DNA from 3 places in the Kitasatospora sp. NBC_01300 genome. Region 1 is predicted to be linked to each of the others. Evidence: riboswitches for the same ligand, from Rfam matches in the RefSeq annotation. Region 1 holds a riboswitch; each other region holds the start of a gene.

Region 1 (4,427 bases):
CGATCGCGTCGTAGTGGCGCAGCATCCGCACCGACACCCGGCCGTGGCTGGCGAAGTCTCCGATGTTCAACATGGTGCCCCCACTCCACCCCCTGCCACCGTGTCAGGGTCAACCCCCGCCCCCGGAAACGCGGAAGGCGGGTGCCGAGTGATCTCGGCACCCGCCCTGAGCAGGTGGTTCTCCAACCAGCGGAGAGCGTGGGATTCGAACCCACGGTACGGGGTCACCGCACGACAGTTTTCAAGACTGTTCCCTTAGGCCGCTCGGGCAGCTCTCCAGGCGGAGGTCAGCCTAACGGGTCCGGCGGGGTTCGGTGCACACCGTTTCGTGCGGGTGGGGGTCAGCTGTCGCCGTCCCGCTGGCCGAGGGTGACCTTGGTGTTGAACTGCTGGCCGTTGCGGGTGTACTCGACGTCGACGGTCTCGCCGGGCTTGTGCGTCCAGATCCGGCTGACCAGGGCGGGGCCGTTCTCGATCGGCACTCCGCCGAGCTTGGTGATGACGTCGCCCGGCTTGAGACCGGCCTTGTCGGCGGCGCCGCCGGGGGTGACGGCCGGCTGGCCCTGGATGTCGCGGGTCTGGATCTGCGCGCCGTCGCCCTTGTAGTCGTCGTTGCGCAGCACGTCGAGCTTGGCGTAGACCGGCTTGCCGGTCTTGATCAGGGTGTCGGCGACCCACTTGGCCTGGTTGATCGGGATGGCGAAGCCGAGGCCGATGCTGCCGGCCCGGCCGTTGGCGGAGGCGTTGGACTGGATCGCCGAGTTGATGCCGATCACCGAGCCGCTGGAGTCGAGCAGCGGGCCGCCGGAGTTGCCGGGGTTGATGGAGGCGTCGGTCTGCAGCGCGTTCATGTAGGAGGACTGGCCGCCGGTCTCGTCGCCGGAGGCGACCGGGCGGTCCTTGGCGCTGACGATGCCGCTGGTGACGGTGGACTCCAGGCCGTACGGCGCACCGATCGCGACGGTGGCGTCACCGACGTTGACCTTGTCGGAGTCGGCCAGCGGAAGCGGGGCCAGCTTGCTCTTCGGCGGGTTGTCGATCTTGACCACGGCGACGTCGTAGCCCTCGGCGTGGCCCAGCACGGACGCGTTGTAGGACGTGCCGTCGGCGAACTTGACGGTCAGTTTGCCGCCGTTGAGGGTCGGCGCGACCACGTGGTTGTTGGTGAGGATGTGGCCCTCGGTGTCGAAGACGAAGCCGGTGCCGGTGCCCGACTCGCCGTTGCCCTGCGCCTTGATGGTGACGACGCTGGGCAGCGCCTTCTGCGCGATGCCGGCGATCGAGCCGGGGGCGGGCTCGTTCTTCTGGGTGTTGCTGGCCTGGACGGTGGTGCTGCGGTGGTCGTCGGCGCTGTTGGTGCTGTCGTTGCGGTCCGCGACGGTCACGCCGAGCGCACCGCCGGCCACGCCGGCGACCAGGGCGACGGCGGCGATCAGGGCGACCAGGCCGCCGCGCTTCTTGCGCGGGCCGCCGGGGCCGCCGGGGTAGTCGGCCGGGTAGCCGAGCGGTCCGGCCGGGCCGCCCGGGTAGCCCGCGCCGCCGCCGGCGTCGTGGGCGGCACCCCAGCCGCCGAGCGGCTGGCCGGCGCCGAACGGGTGGTGGCCGGGCGCGGGGTGCGCGGCGGGCGCGCCGGGGGCGGCCGGGGTGCCGTACGGGTCGTGCGGGCCGGCGGCGGGGACGCCGTGGGCCGGGGTGGCGTACGGGTTGGCACCCGGCGGCAGGGCCGGGCTCTCGGCGACGGGTGCGACGGGTGCCGCCGGCGCGGCCGGGACCGGCGGTGCCGGCGGCAGGACCGGCGGCGGCGCGTCGATGTAGCCGGTGGCGGCGTCGACCGGGGCGGCCGGCGCGTCGGCGACCGGCACGGCCGGGGCCTGCGCGGGCGCCTCCGGCGCGGGGACCTTGGTGAAGGCCACCGTGGGCTGGTACCCGCCCTCGGCCGGAACACCGTCGGCCGCCACGCCCTCCGTCGGCGCGGCCTCAGCCGGTGCTGCCTCGGCGGCCGGAGCGGCCCCGGGCTCGGGGACCCGGCCGAAGGCCAGTGTCGGCTGGTGCCCGCCCGAGGCGTGGCCGTCGGAAGCGGGAACAGCCGCCGCCTGGCCGCCCGAGGGCTGCTCCCCCTGCGGCCCGGTGGGCCCAACCTCGCGCTCGGTGCTCACGAACGACCTCCATAGCTGACAGAACCAAGGACCATAGTTTTTCGTACTGCCGATTCGTTTGCCGTAAGGACCCCTCTGAATAACTCATAAGAATCCTTAGCCGCCGCCGACAGCCGGGCCGCCGACCAGGCTGTCCTGCGCCGACGACCGGGCCCACGACCGAGCCGACGGGCAACACGACCGAGCCGACGGGCAAGTCGACGGCCGAACCGGCGACCGGCCGACGACCGGAGGCTCCCCCACCTCCGCCGGGCGTCCCGCGATGCGGGCCGCACACCCCGTGGCCTTGGCGTTCACCCCCGGGCCGGTTAGCCTGTCGCTCACAACTGACACGCGGGAGCTTGGACCGTCCAGGCTGAGAGTGCGCTGGTCGACCGTACGCCACGGGATCGTGGGCGGACCGTCGAGGGGGCGCAGACCGCCGGAACCTGTCCGGGTAATGCCGGCGTAGGGAGTATCGGCCATGTCGCCTGCTTCGCCATCCTCTTCTTCGGGCGCGCCCGCGTCCAAGGGTTTCCCCGAACCGTCCCCGGCCGCTCACGGCGGTGACGGCGGTCACGCGGACCCCACCGGCACGGCGACCGCCGTCCTGGACCGCCCGGAGCGTGCCGAGGCGCCGCTCGTACTGGACACCGAGCCGCCGCGCACGCTGCGCTTCCGGGACCACTTCGCGCTCTGGATGAACCTGGGCGTCAGCCTGATCGGCTTCTCCACCGCCGCGACCGTGCTCGGCGCCAAGGGCAGCGAGCTGTCGCTGGCCGCCGCGGTGACCGCGATCGTGGCCGGCACCGTGGTCGGCACCGCGATGCTCGGCGTGGCCGCGCTGATCGGGGCCCGTACCGGCGCGCCCGCGATGGCGAACCTGCGCGGGCTGTTCGGCACCCGGCTGTCGTACGTCCCGACCGTGCTGAACATCGTCCAGTGCGTCGGCTGGGGCGTGTTCGAGCTGCTGACGATCGCGGCGGGCGCGCAGACCGTCGCCCACACCGACGGCTACCGCTGGCTGTTCGTGCTCCTGGCGGGCGCGCTGACCACCGCGCTGACCATCTGGCCGCTGGGCTCGATCGCGGTGCTGCGCCGCTTCGTGGCCGGTGCGGTCGCCGTCGCGATGGTGTACTTCACCGTCCAGCTGGGCCGCCAGGGGGTGCCCGACCCGGGCGCCGGCAACTGGCACGGCTTCCTGGGCGCCACCGACGCGATGATCGCGGTGTCGATCTCCTTCGTCCCGCTGGCCGCCGACTACACCCGGCACTCGCGCACCGCGCGCTCGGCGTTCTGGGGCAGCTTCTCCGGCTACACGATCGCCCAGGTCTGGTGCTACGTGCTCGGCCTGATGGCCCTGCTGCAGTCCGACGGCGACCCGAACAGGATCTTCGACTCCTTCCTCGGCGTCTGGGCCGGCTGGCTGTTCCTGCTGGTGCTGGTGCTGCGCGAGACGGACCAGTCCTTCGCCAACGTGTACTCGACCGCGATGTCGGTGCAGAACCTGCTGCCGAAGGTGGACCGCCGGGTGCTGACCGGCGGGATCGGCCTGCTGATCACCGTGCTGGCGCTGCAGATCGACAAGTTCACCGACACCTACACCAACTTCCTCGGCCTGATCGGCTCGGTCTTCGTGCCGCTGCTCGCGGTGCTGGCGGTGGACTACTTCTTCGGCGCCGGCCGGTACGGCTGGAACCTCTCCGCCGACGCGCCCTCGCGCCGCCTGATGCTGCTGCCGTGGGTGCTGGGCTTCGCGGTCTACCAGTTCATCGCGCCGACCGCGGTGGCCAGCTGGTGGACGGGCTTCTGGACCTCCGCCCAGGACGCCCTGCACTTCACCCCGCAGGAGTGGACGTCCGCCTCGCTGTTCGCCTTCCTGGTGCCCGCGCTGGTCACCTGGGCGCTCACCCCGCTGACCCGCAGGGCGGCGCTGAGCTGACCGACCGACACCGAAGACGGCCCCGCGGATTGGGGCCGTCTTCGCCTGCGCGTCACTTCCGCCGCCTATCGTGGGGCCCGTGACCAGCACAGACCCGTCCTCGACGGCGGCGCGCAGCACGCCGCCCGTCCAGGTGATCGCCCACCGCGGTTCCTCGCACGCCCTGCCCGAGCACACCCTGGCGGCGTACCGGCGCGCGCTCGACGAGGGCGCGGACGCGGTCGAGTGCGACGTCCGGCTGACCGCCGACGGCGAGCTGGTCTGCGTGCACGACCGCCGGATCGGCCGGGTCTCCAACGGCCAGGGCACCGTCTCGGCGATGACGCTGGCCGAGCTGGAGGCGTACGACT
Region 2 (4,427 bases), 2.1 Mb from region 1:
CCGCCCGTCCACCAGGACGGCGCCGGTGCCGTCCAGCTCGACGCCGGAGCCGGCCAGCCAGCCCGTCGCGGGCCGGGCGCCGACGCCGACCACGACCTCGTCGGCGGGCAGGTGCGAGCCGTCCGCGAGCAGCACCGCGCCCTCCTCGACGGCGGCCACGCCGACCCCGCAGCGCAGGTCGACGCCGGCCTCGGCGTACCAGGCGGCCATCGCCGAACCGACCTCGGCCGGCAGCGCGCCGGGGACGGGCGCCGGGCCCGCCTCGACGACCGTCACCTCGCAGCCGGCCGCGCGGGCGGCGGTGGACACCTCGGCGCCGATCCAGCCCGCGCCGACCAGCACCAGCCGCAGGCCGGGCCGCAGCAGGGCGCGCAGCGCCAGCGCGTCGTCCAGGGTGTGCAGCAGGTGCGCGCGCTCGGCGCCGGGCAGGGCGCGCGGGGTGGCGCCGGTGGCGATCACCAGGGCGTCGTACGGGAGGTCACCGGCGTCGGTGTGCAGCACGCCGGGGGCGAGGCCGGTGGCGCGGCGGCCGGTGAACAGTTCGATGCCCAGCTGCGGGTAGTCGATGTCCAGGGTGGTGGCGTCGGCCTCGCCGAGCAGCACGTCCTTGGAGAGCGGCGGCCGGTCGTACGGCGCGTGCGGCTCCTCCCCGACCAGCGTGATCCGCCCCCGCCAGCCGCCCTGCCGCAGCTTCAGGGCGCACTGCGCCCCGGCCAGCCCGGCCCCGACGACGACCACCTGATCCGTTGCGTTCAGCTCTGCCACGCCCGTCACTGTACTCAGCGCCCTGCCGGGGCCATCGGCCCGTCCACCCCGCGTACGGGCCTTCGGCCGGGCCCGCCCCCGGCGTTATGGTGGGGGCACCATCACGGGAGCCCGGCGTACCGGGCTGAGAGGCGGGCTGGCACGGCCCGCGACCGTCCGAACCTGATCCGGGTCATTCCGGCGAAGGGAGAAGAGCAGCCTTGTCACGCTTGCCCGAGGAAACCCACGCCGACGTGCTGGTGATCGGCGGGGGCATCATCGGCCTCGCCGTCGCCTGGCGCGCCGCCCAGCGCGGGCTGAGGAACATCGTCGTGGTCGACCCCTCCCCCGGCGGCGGGGCGGCCGGGGTCGCGGCCGGGATGCTCGCCCCGGTCACCGAGCTGCAGTACGGCGAGGAGCCGCTGCTGCGCCTCGGCATGGCCTCCAACCAGCGGTACGGGGACTTCGCCGCCGCGCTCACCGAGGCGAGCGGCGGCCTGGACACCGGGTACCGCCGGTGCGGCACGATCGCCGTCGCGCTGGACTCCGACGACCGCGAGGAACTGCGCGAGCTGCACGCCTTCCACCAGCGGCTCGGCCTGGACTCGGCCTGGCTGACCGGCCGGGAGGCCCGCAGGCTGGAGCCGATGCTCGCCCCCGGCGTGCGCGGCGGCCTGCACGTCGCGGACGACCACCAGGTGGACCCCCGCCGGCTGCTGACCGCCCTGGTGGCCGCCTGCGGGCTCGCCGGGGTCGTGGTCCACCGGGCCGAGGCCGTCGGGCTGCTGGTCGAGGGCGGCCGCGCGGCCGGCGCCCGGCTCGGCACCGGCGAGACCCGGAGGGCCGACCAGGTGGTGCTCGCGGCCGGCCCGCACAGCCACCGGCTGCCCGGGCTGCCGGAGGGCGTGCTGCCGGCCGTCCGCCCGGTGAAGGGGCAGATCCTGCGGCTGCGGATCCCCGAGGCGTACCGGCCGTTCCTGTCCCGCAACGTCCGCGCGGTGGTGCGCGGACAGCACCTGTACCTGGTGCCCCGGGAGAACGGCGAGCTGGTGATCGGCGCGACCACCGAGGAACAGGGCTACGACACCACCGTCACCGCCGGCGGGGTGTACGAACTGCTGCGCGACGCCCACGAGTTGGTGCCGGGCATCACCGAACTCCCGCTGCTGGAGACCTCCGCCGGGCTGCGGCCCGGCTCGCCGGACAACGCCCCGCTGCTGGGCCCGACCGCGCTGCCCGGGCTGGTCGCCGCCACCGGCCACTACCGCAACGGCGTGCTGCTCACCCCGGTGACCGCCGACCTGCTCGCCGAGTACCTGGCGACCGGCGAACTCCCTGAGCTTGCACAGCCGTTCACACCCACCCGGTTCTCCCCCGACCGCTCCACCGCGAAGGCCTCCGCATGACCGAGATCGCACCACCCCAGACCACACCGGCCCAGACCGCGCCGACCCGGACCGCGCCGACCGAGATCGGGCTGACCGTCAACGGCGAGCCCCGCCGGGTGTCCGCCACGACCACCCTCGCGGAGGTGGTGGCCACCCTCAGCGCCGCCCACAGCGGCGTCGCCGCCGCCCTCAACGAGGCCGTGGTGCCCCGCAGTTCGTGGCCGGCCACGGAACTGTCGGCGGGCGACCGGATCGAGATCCTCACCGCCGTCCAGGGAGGCTGACATGGCTGACGACCTGCTGACCATCGCCGGGGAGTCCTTCGGCTCCCGGCTGATCATGGGCACCGGCGGCGCGCCCAGCCTGGAGATCCTGGAACGGGCGCTGCTGGCCTCCGGCACCGAGCTGACCACCGTGGCGATGCGCCGGGTCGACGCCGGCACCCAGGGCTCCGTCCTGGACGTGCTGACCCGCAACGGCATCCGGGTGCTGCCCAACACGGCGGGCTGCTTCACCGCCGGGGAGGCCGTGCTGACCGCCCGGCTGGCCCGCGAGGCGCTCGGCACCGACTGGGTGAAGCTGGAGGTGATCGCCGACGAGCGGACCCTCCTGCCGGACCCGATCGAGCTGCTGGACGCCGCCGAGACCCTGGTCGACGACGGCTTCACGGTGCTGCCGTACACCAACGACGACCCGGTGCTGGCCCGCAAGCTGGAGGACGTCGGCTGCGCGGCGATCATGCCGCTGGGCTCGCCGATCGGCTCCGGCCTGGGCATCCGCAACCCGCACAACTTCCAGCTGATCGTGGAGGGCGCGGGCGTCCCGGTGATCCTGGACGCGGGCGCCGGCACCGCCTCGGACGTCGCGCTGGCGATGGAGCTGGGCTGCGCGGCGGTGATGCTCGCCTCCGCGGTGACCAGGGCGCAGGACCCGGTGCTGATGGCCGAGGCGATGCGGCACGCCGCCGAGGCGGGCCGGTTCGCCCACCGGGCCGGCCGCATCCCGCGCCGGTTCCACGCCGAGGCCTCCTCGGCGATGGCCGGCCGGGCGGAGCTGGACACCCGCGAGCACCCGGCGTTCTGACGCTCCGGCGCCCGGCACCCGCCCGCGTGTGCCGTGTCACAAACCGGGCACAGCCGGGCCCGGAGGCGATGTCCTCCGGGTCCGGCCGACAGCCGGAGGCCTAGACTCTTCGGGTGGACATGGCACTGCACGACCCCTTGATCGGTACCCTGCTCGACGGCCGGTACCGGGTCGAGCAGCGCATCGCGACCGGCGGGATGTCCACCGTCTACAGAGGCACCGACACCCGGCTGGACCGGGTCGTCGCCCTCAAGGTGATGCACCCCGCGCTGGCCGGGGACGACGGCTTCACCACCCGGTTCATCCGCGAGGCCAAGGCCGTCGCCCGGCTCTCCCACCCGAACGTGGTGAACGTCTTCGACCAGGGCGCGGACGGCGCGAACGTCTTCCTCGCCATGGAGTACGTGCCCGGCCGCACCCTGCGGGACCTGCTGCGCGACCGCGGCGCGCTGTCCGTGCGGGCCGCGCTGGACGTGCTGGAGCCGGTGCTGGCCGCCCTCGGCGCCGCCCACCGGGCCGGGCTGGTGCACCGGGACGTCAAGCCGGAGAACGTGCTGATCACCGAGGACGGGCTGGTCAAGGTCGCCGACTTCGGCCTGGTCCGGGTCCTCGGCACCGCCGACGGCGCACCCACCTCGACCAGCACCGCGACCGGCGGCACGGTCCTCGGCACCGTCTCCTACCTGGCCCCCGAGCAGATCCTCCCGGACGCCCCCACCGACCAGCGGGTCGACGTCTACGCGGCCGGCATCCTGCTCTACGAGATGCTCACCGGCCGCCGCCCGCACACCGGCGACAACCCCGTCCAGGTGATGTACAAGCACCTGCACGAGGACGTCCCCGCCCCCTCGCTGATCGCCCCGGCCGTCGGCCCCGGGCTGGACGCCATAGTGGCCGGCGCCTGCGCCCGGACGGCCGACGCCCGCCCGTACGACGCCGTCGAGCTGCTCGCCGCCCTCCAGCGGATCCGCCGCACGCTCACCCCGGCCGAGCTGGACGCCGAACCGCCTGCCTCCACCCGGCCCAGCCCGCGCTACCCGACCAGCGAGCCGACCTCGGTGATCCAGCAGCCGGCAGGGCCCGTCGACGCGGCGCCGGAGCCCACCAGCGTGCTGGACGTGCCGGCGGAGCTGCTGGACCAGCTGTTGGTCGAGCCGCGCCCGTACGACGAGCCGACCCCGGTGCGCGGGCGCCGGCCCGGCCTGCTGCGCC
Region 3 (4,427 bases), 220 kb from region 1:
GTCGTCGCGGTTGGGCAGGCCCAGGTGCTCCTTGGGCGTGACGTAGCAGAGCATCGCGGTGCCCCACCAGGCGATCATCGCGGCGCCGATGCCCGAGGTGATGTGGTCGTAGCCTGGGGCGACGTCGGTGGTGAGCGGGCCGAGGGTGTAGAACGGCGCCTCGTCGCAGATCTCCTTCTGGAGATCCATGTTCTCCTTGATCTTGTGCATCGGGACGTGGCCCGGGCCCTCGATCATCACCTGGACGTCGCGCTCGCGGGCGATCCGGCCGAGTTCGCCAAGGGTCTGCAGTTCGGCGAACTGCGCCTCGTCGTTGGCGTCCGCGATGGAGCCGGGGCGCAGGCCGTCGCCGAGCGAGAAGGTGACGTCGTAGCGCGCGAGGATGTCGCAGAGCTCCTCGAAGTTGCTGTAGAGGAAGTTCTCCTGGTGGTGCGCCAGGCACCAGGCGGCCATGATCGAGCCGCCGCGCGAGACGATGCCGGTCTTGCGGCGGGCGGTCAGCGGGACGTACCGGAGCAGGACGCCGGCGTGGACGGTCATGTAGTCGACGCCCTGCTCGCACTGCTCGATGACGGTGTCCCGGTACACCTCCCAGCTCAGGTCCTCGGCCTTGCCGTCGACCTTCTCCAGGGCCTGGTAGAGCGGCACGGTGCCGATCGGCACGGGGGAGTTGCGCAGGATCCACTCGCGGGTGGTGTGGATGTTGCGGCCGGTGGAGAGGTCCATGACGGTGTCGGCGCCCCAACGGGTGGCCCAGGTCATCTTCTCCACCTCCTCCTCGATCGAGGAGGTGACGGCGGAGTTGCCGATGTTGGCGTTGATCTTCACCAGGAAGTTGGTGCCGATGATCGCCGGCTCCACCTCGGGGTGGTTCACGTTGACCGGGATGACGGCCCGGCCGCGGGCCACCTCGGCCCGCACGTACTCGGGGGCGAGGCCCTCGCGCAGCGCCACGAACTCCATCTCGGGGGTGACCACGCCCCGCTTGGCGTAGGCGAGTTGGGTGACGGCGGCACCGCCGCGGCCGCGCAGCGGGCGGCGCGGGCGGCCCGGGAAGACGGCGTCCAGGTTGCGCAGGTTTCCGCCGCGCGGCGAGGTGTGCTTGATCCCGTCGTCCTCGGGGCGCGCCTCGCGGCCGTCGTACTCCTCGACGTCGCCGCGCTGGCGGATCCAGGCGTCGCGCAGGGCGGGCAGGCCGCGCCGCACGTCGGGTTCGTAGGCCTGGTCGGTGTACGGGCCGGAGGTGTCGTACAGCGGGACGGTCCTGCCGTTGGTGAGCTGCACCTCGCGGTACGGGACCCGCAGGTCGGGCCGGGACCCTTCGCGGTAGGCCTTGCGCCAGGCCGGGGTGGGGTAGCCGGTGCCCGCGCTGGTGACGGTGGCGGTGGCGGTATCGCCGACCTCAGTGCCGCTGTTCCCGGTGCTGCGGGCAGGCTGCGGCTGTGCTTCGAACGTGGTCATCTGACCTCATACTCCCTACGCCGGCATTACCCGGTCAGGTTCCTGCGGTCGACGCAGCCGTCGGTCCGTCCGTCGACGTCCCGGTCAGCGCCCTCTCAGCCCGGTGCTCCGAGCTCCCGCGTCGGCAGGCGGTGTTGCCTGCACATGACGCCCAACACCGTAGCGAGCCGATCGCCGCAGGTCCAGCACGCCCCACCAGGCCGGACGCCGCGCCAGGAACGCCGAAGGCCCGGCCCCCCGTCCTTGGGTTCTAGGAGTCGTTGCAACACCCCAGTTCAGGGGATGCATTGGACTTCGAGATCCGCAAGGACCGGACGGCTCAGGGGCCCGTGAAGCTGAGCCGGGAGCGAGCGGCATACTCCCGGCTCATGCAGCAGGGCTACAGCAACACCGAGGCGTGCAGGATCGTCGGGATCACCCCCCGGACAGGCCGTCGGTGGCGCAACGGCCGCAGCGCCGACCGACGGCAGAAGGCGGCACCACCGATTCACGCGGTGGTGCCGCCTTCCGGTCCCTCCCGTTACCTGTGCGAGGACGAGCGCATCCACATCGCCGACAGGCTTCGAGAGCGGGCGGCGGTCCGTACCATCGCCGCCGAGCTGGGCCGCAGCCCCTCCACGGTCAGCCGCGAGATCAAGCGCAACCGGCACCCCGAGAGCGGCGCCTACCGCCCACACGCGGCCCAGGCCCGGGCCGACGCCCGCCGGCCACGTCCCAAACCCCGCAAGATCGGCCGGATACCCGGGCTGCGGGACTTCATCCAGCACCACCTCGACAGGAAATGGAGCCCGGAGCAGATCTGTCACGCTCTACGGGCACAGTTTCCCGAGCGGCCGGAGATGCACGTGGTCCACGAAACCGTCTACCAGGCCCTCTACGTCCAAGGCCGCGGCGAACTGCGCCGCGAACTGGCCGGTGCCCTGCGCAGTGGCCGGGCCCGCCGCAGACCCCAGCGGCAGGCCAACTGCCGCCAGCCCCGCTTCACCGACCCCATGGTCATGATCAGCGAGCGGCCGGCCGAAGCCGAGGACCGGGCCGTCCCCGGCCACTGGGAAGGCGACCTGATCCTCGGCAAGGACGGCAAGTCCGCCATAGGAACCCTGGTCGAACGCGCCACCCGCTACGTCATGCTCCTACACCTGCCGAACGGCCGCACCGCCGACCAGGTCCGCGACACCCTCGTGGAAACCGTCCAGACCCTGCCCGCCCACCTGGTGCGCTCGCTCACGTGGGACCAGGGCTCCGAGATGGCCGCCCACAAGAGCTTCACCATCGCCACCGACGTCCCGGTCTACTTCTGCGACCCCGCGAGCCCCTGGCAGCGCGGCTCGAACGAGAACACCAACGGCCTGCTGCGGCAGTACTTCCCCAAGGGCACAGACCTGTCCGTCCACGCTCCCGAACATCTGGCCTTCGTCGCCGCCGAACTCAACGGCCGCCCACGCAAAACGCTCGGCTGGGAAACCCCAGCCGAGCGCCTGCATAAACTGATCGCGGCTTGATCAACTCACCACGTGTTGCAACGACCCCTGGAAACCGCCGTCCAGGGGGCCGGGCCTCGGGCAGCGGCTCAGCCCTTGGCGGCCTTCTTCACCAGGACCACCACGGCGGCGGCGATGCCGGCGACGACCAGCACCTTGATCATGATGCTCAGCAGGGCGCCGACGACACCGAAGACGAATCCCAGGATGTTCCAGAGCAGCACCAGGACCAGCACCGGGATGACGATGTTCCGCACCCAGGAGGGCAGCGACTTCCAGAGCTCAGCCATGACCGTTCCTTCTCTCCCCGTGGGGTCGGCTGCCGTCCGGTGCCGCATCCCGCTTGCTTTCGGTACTTCGATCGTACGGGGACACGAGTGCCGGAACGAGGCCCGTCGGCCCGGAGAGAACCCCTAGATCACCCCGACCCGGGGCCCCGGGGAGACCCGGGTGCGGGACTCGGGGACGACCCCCGGGAAGGGCCCCGCACCCCCTGCGACCAGCGGTCAGACCGGCCAGCGCTCGCCGCGCCAGGCGGCGTCCCAGAACATCCACTCGTAGCGCGAGGTGGTCGTGAAGTGCTCGACGACCCGGCGCCGTTCGGCCGGGGAGATCTCCTCGCCGAGGCGGTCGGTGAGCGCCAGCACCCGGCGGACGACGGACTGGAACGCCTCGTCGCCGTAGGTGGCGATCCACTTGGCGTACAGCGGGTCGGGGGAGCCCTGGGCGAGCAGCGCCTCGCCGACCCGGGCGTAGATCCAGTAGCAGGGCAGCACCGCGCCGACGGCCTCGGCGAAGGAGCCGCCGTAAACGGTCGCCAGCAGGTAGCTGGTGTAGGCCCGGGTGGTGGGCAGCACCGGTTCGGCGGCGGCCTCCTCGGCGCTGCCGCCGAAGGCGGTCAGGAACTCGGCGTGCATGCCCTGTTCCGCCGCCAGTGCGCCGACGGCGTCGTCGGCGAAGGCCCGCACGTCCTCCTCGCCGGGCGCCTTGGCGGCGCAGACGGCGAGCGCGCGGGCGTAGTCGCGCAGGTAGTGCGAGTCCTGGACGACGAAGTGGCGGAAGGCCGCACGCGGCAGGGTGCCGTCGGTGAGGCCGCCGATGAAGGGGTGGGCGAGGATCTCGGCGTACACCGGCTCGATGGCCGCCCAGAGTTCTTCCGTCAGGCTCTTGCTCATGCCCAGGACCCTAGACGGTCGGTCCGCGGACGGTCAGCCCTCGGGCGGGGAGAACACCACCAGGACCCGCAGTTCCTCGGTGACGTGGTGGAAGCGGTGCGGGGTGCCGGCCGGGACGTAGACGACGGTGCCGCGGCCGACCGTGGCGGTCTCGGCGCCGACGGTCAGTTCGGCGCGGCCGCTGATCACCTGGTAGATCTCGTCCTGGTCGTGCGCGGTCTGCGGGTCGGTGTCGCCGGGGGAGAGCGCGTAGAGCCCGGCGGACATCCGCGGTTCGCGCAGGAAGCGCAGGTACGCGCCGTCGTTCGCC

What was found. Region 1 has a riboswitch for thiamine pyrophosphate ahead of OG556_RS18225 (cytosine permease). Riboswitches for the same ligand answer to the same signal wherever they lie in the genome.
Region 2: another riboswitch for thiamine pyrophosphate. It lies ahead of thiO (glycine oxidase ThiO); the one in region 1 lies ahead of OG556_RS18225 (cytosine permease).
Region 3: another riboswitch for thiamine pyrophosphate. It lies ahead of thiC (phosphomethylpyrimidine synthase ThiC); the one in region 1 lies ahead of OG556_RS18225 (cytosine permease).

What each region holds. Positions count from the first base shown of each region.
Region 1 covers NZ_CP108408.1:4,086,345-4,090,771, reverse strand. Annotated here, with positions in the region: gene OG556_RS18240 (MerR family transcriptional regulator) at 1-73, opposite strand, end outside; tRNA gene OG556_RS18235 (tRNA-Ser) at 191-278, opposite strand; gene OG556_RS18230 (S1C family serine protease) at 342-2,156, opposite strand; TPP riboswitch at 2,480-2,627, shown strand; gene OG556_RS18225 (cytosine permease) at 2,620-4,077, shown strand; gene OG556_RS18220 (glycerophosphodiester phosphodiesterase) at 4,157-4,427, shown strand, end outside.
Region 2 covers NZ_CP108408.1:2,031,091-2,035,517, forward strand. Annotated here, with positions in the region: gene OG556_RS09065 (NAD(P)/FAD-dependent oxidoreductase) at 1-774, opposite strand, end outside; TPP riboswitch at 859-971, shown strand; gene thiO (glycine oxidase ThiO) at 975-2,150, shown strand; gene thiS (sulfur carrier protein ThiS) at 2,147-2,416, shown strand; gene OG556_RS09080 (thiazole synthase) at 2,418-3,215, shown strand; gene pknB (Stk1 family PASTA domain-containing Ser/Thr kinase) at 3,335-4,427, shown strand, end outside.
Region 3 covers NZ_CP108408.1:3,867,351-3,871,777, forward strand. Annotated here, with positions in the region: gene thiC (phosphomethylpyrimidine synthase ThiC) at 1-1,461, opposite strand, end outside; TPP riboswitch at 1,457-1,591, opposite strand; gene OG556_RS17270 (IS30 family transposase) at 1,830-2,963, shown strand; gene OG556_RS17275 (DUF5326 family protein) at 3,032-3,232, opposite strand; gene tenA (thiaminase II) at 3,449-4,117, opposite strand; gene OG556_RS17285 (cupin domain-containing protein) at 4,151-4,427, opposite strand, start outside.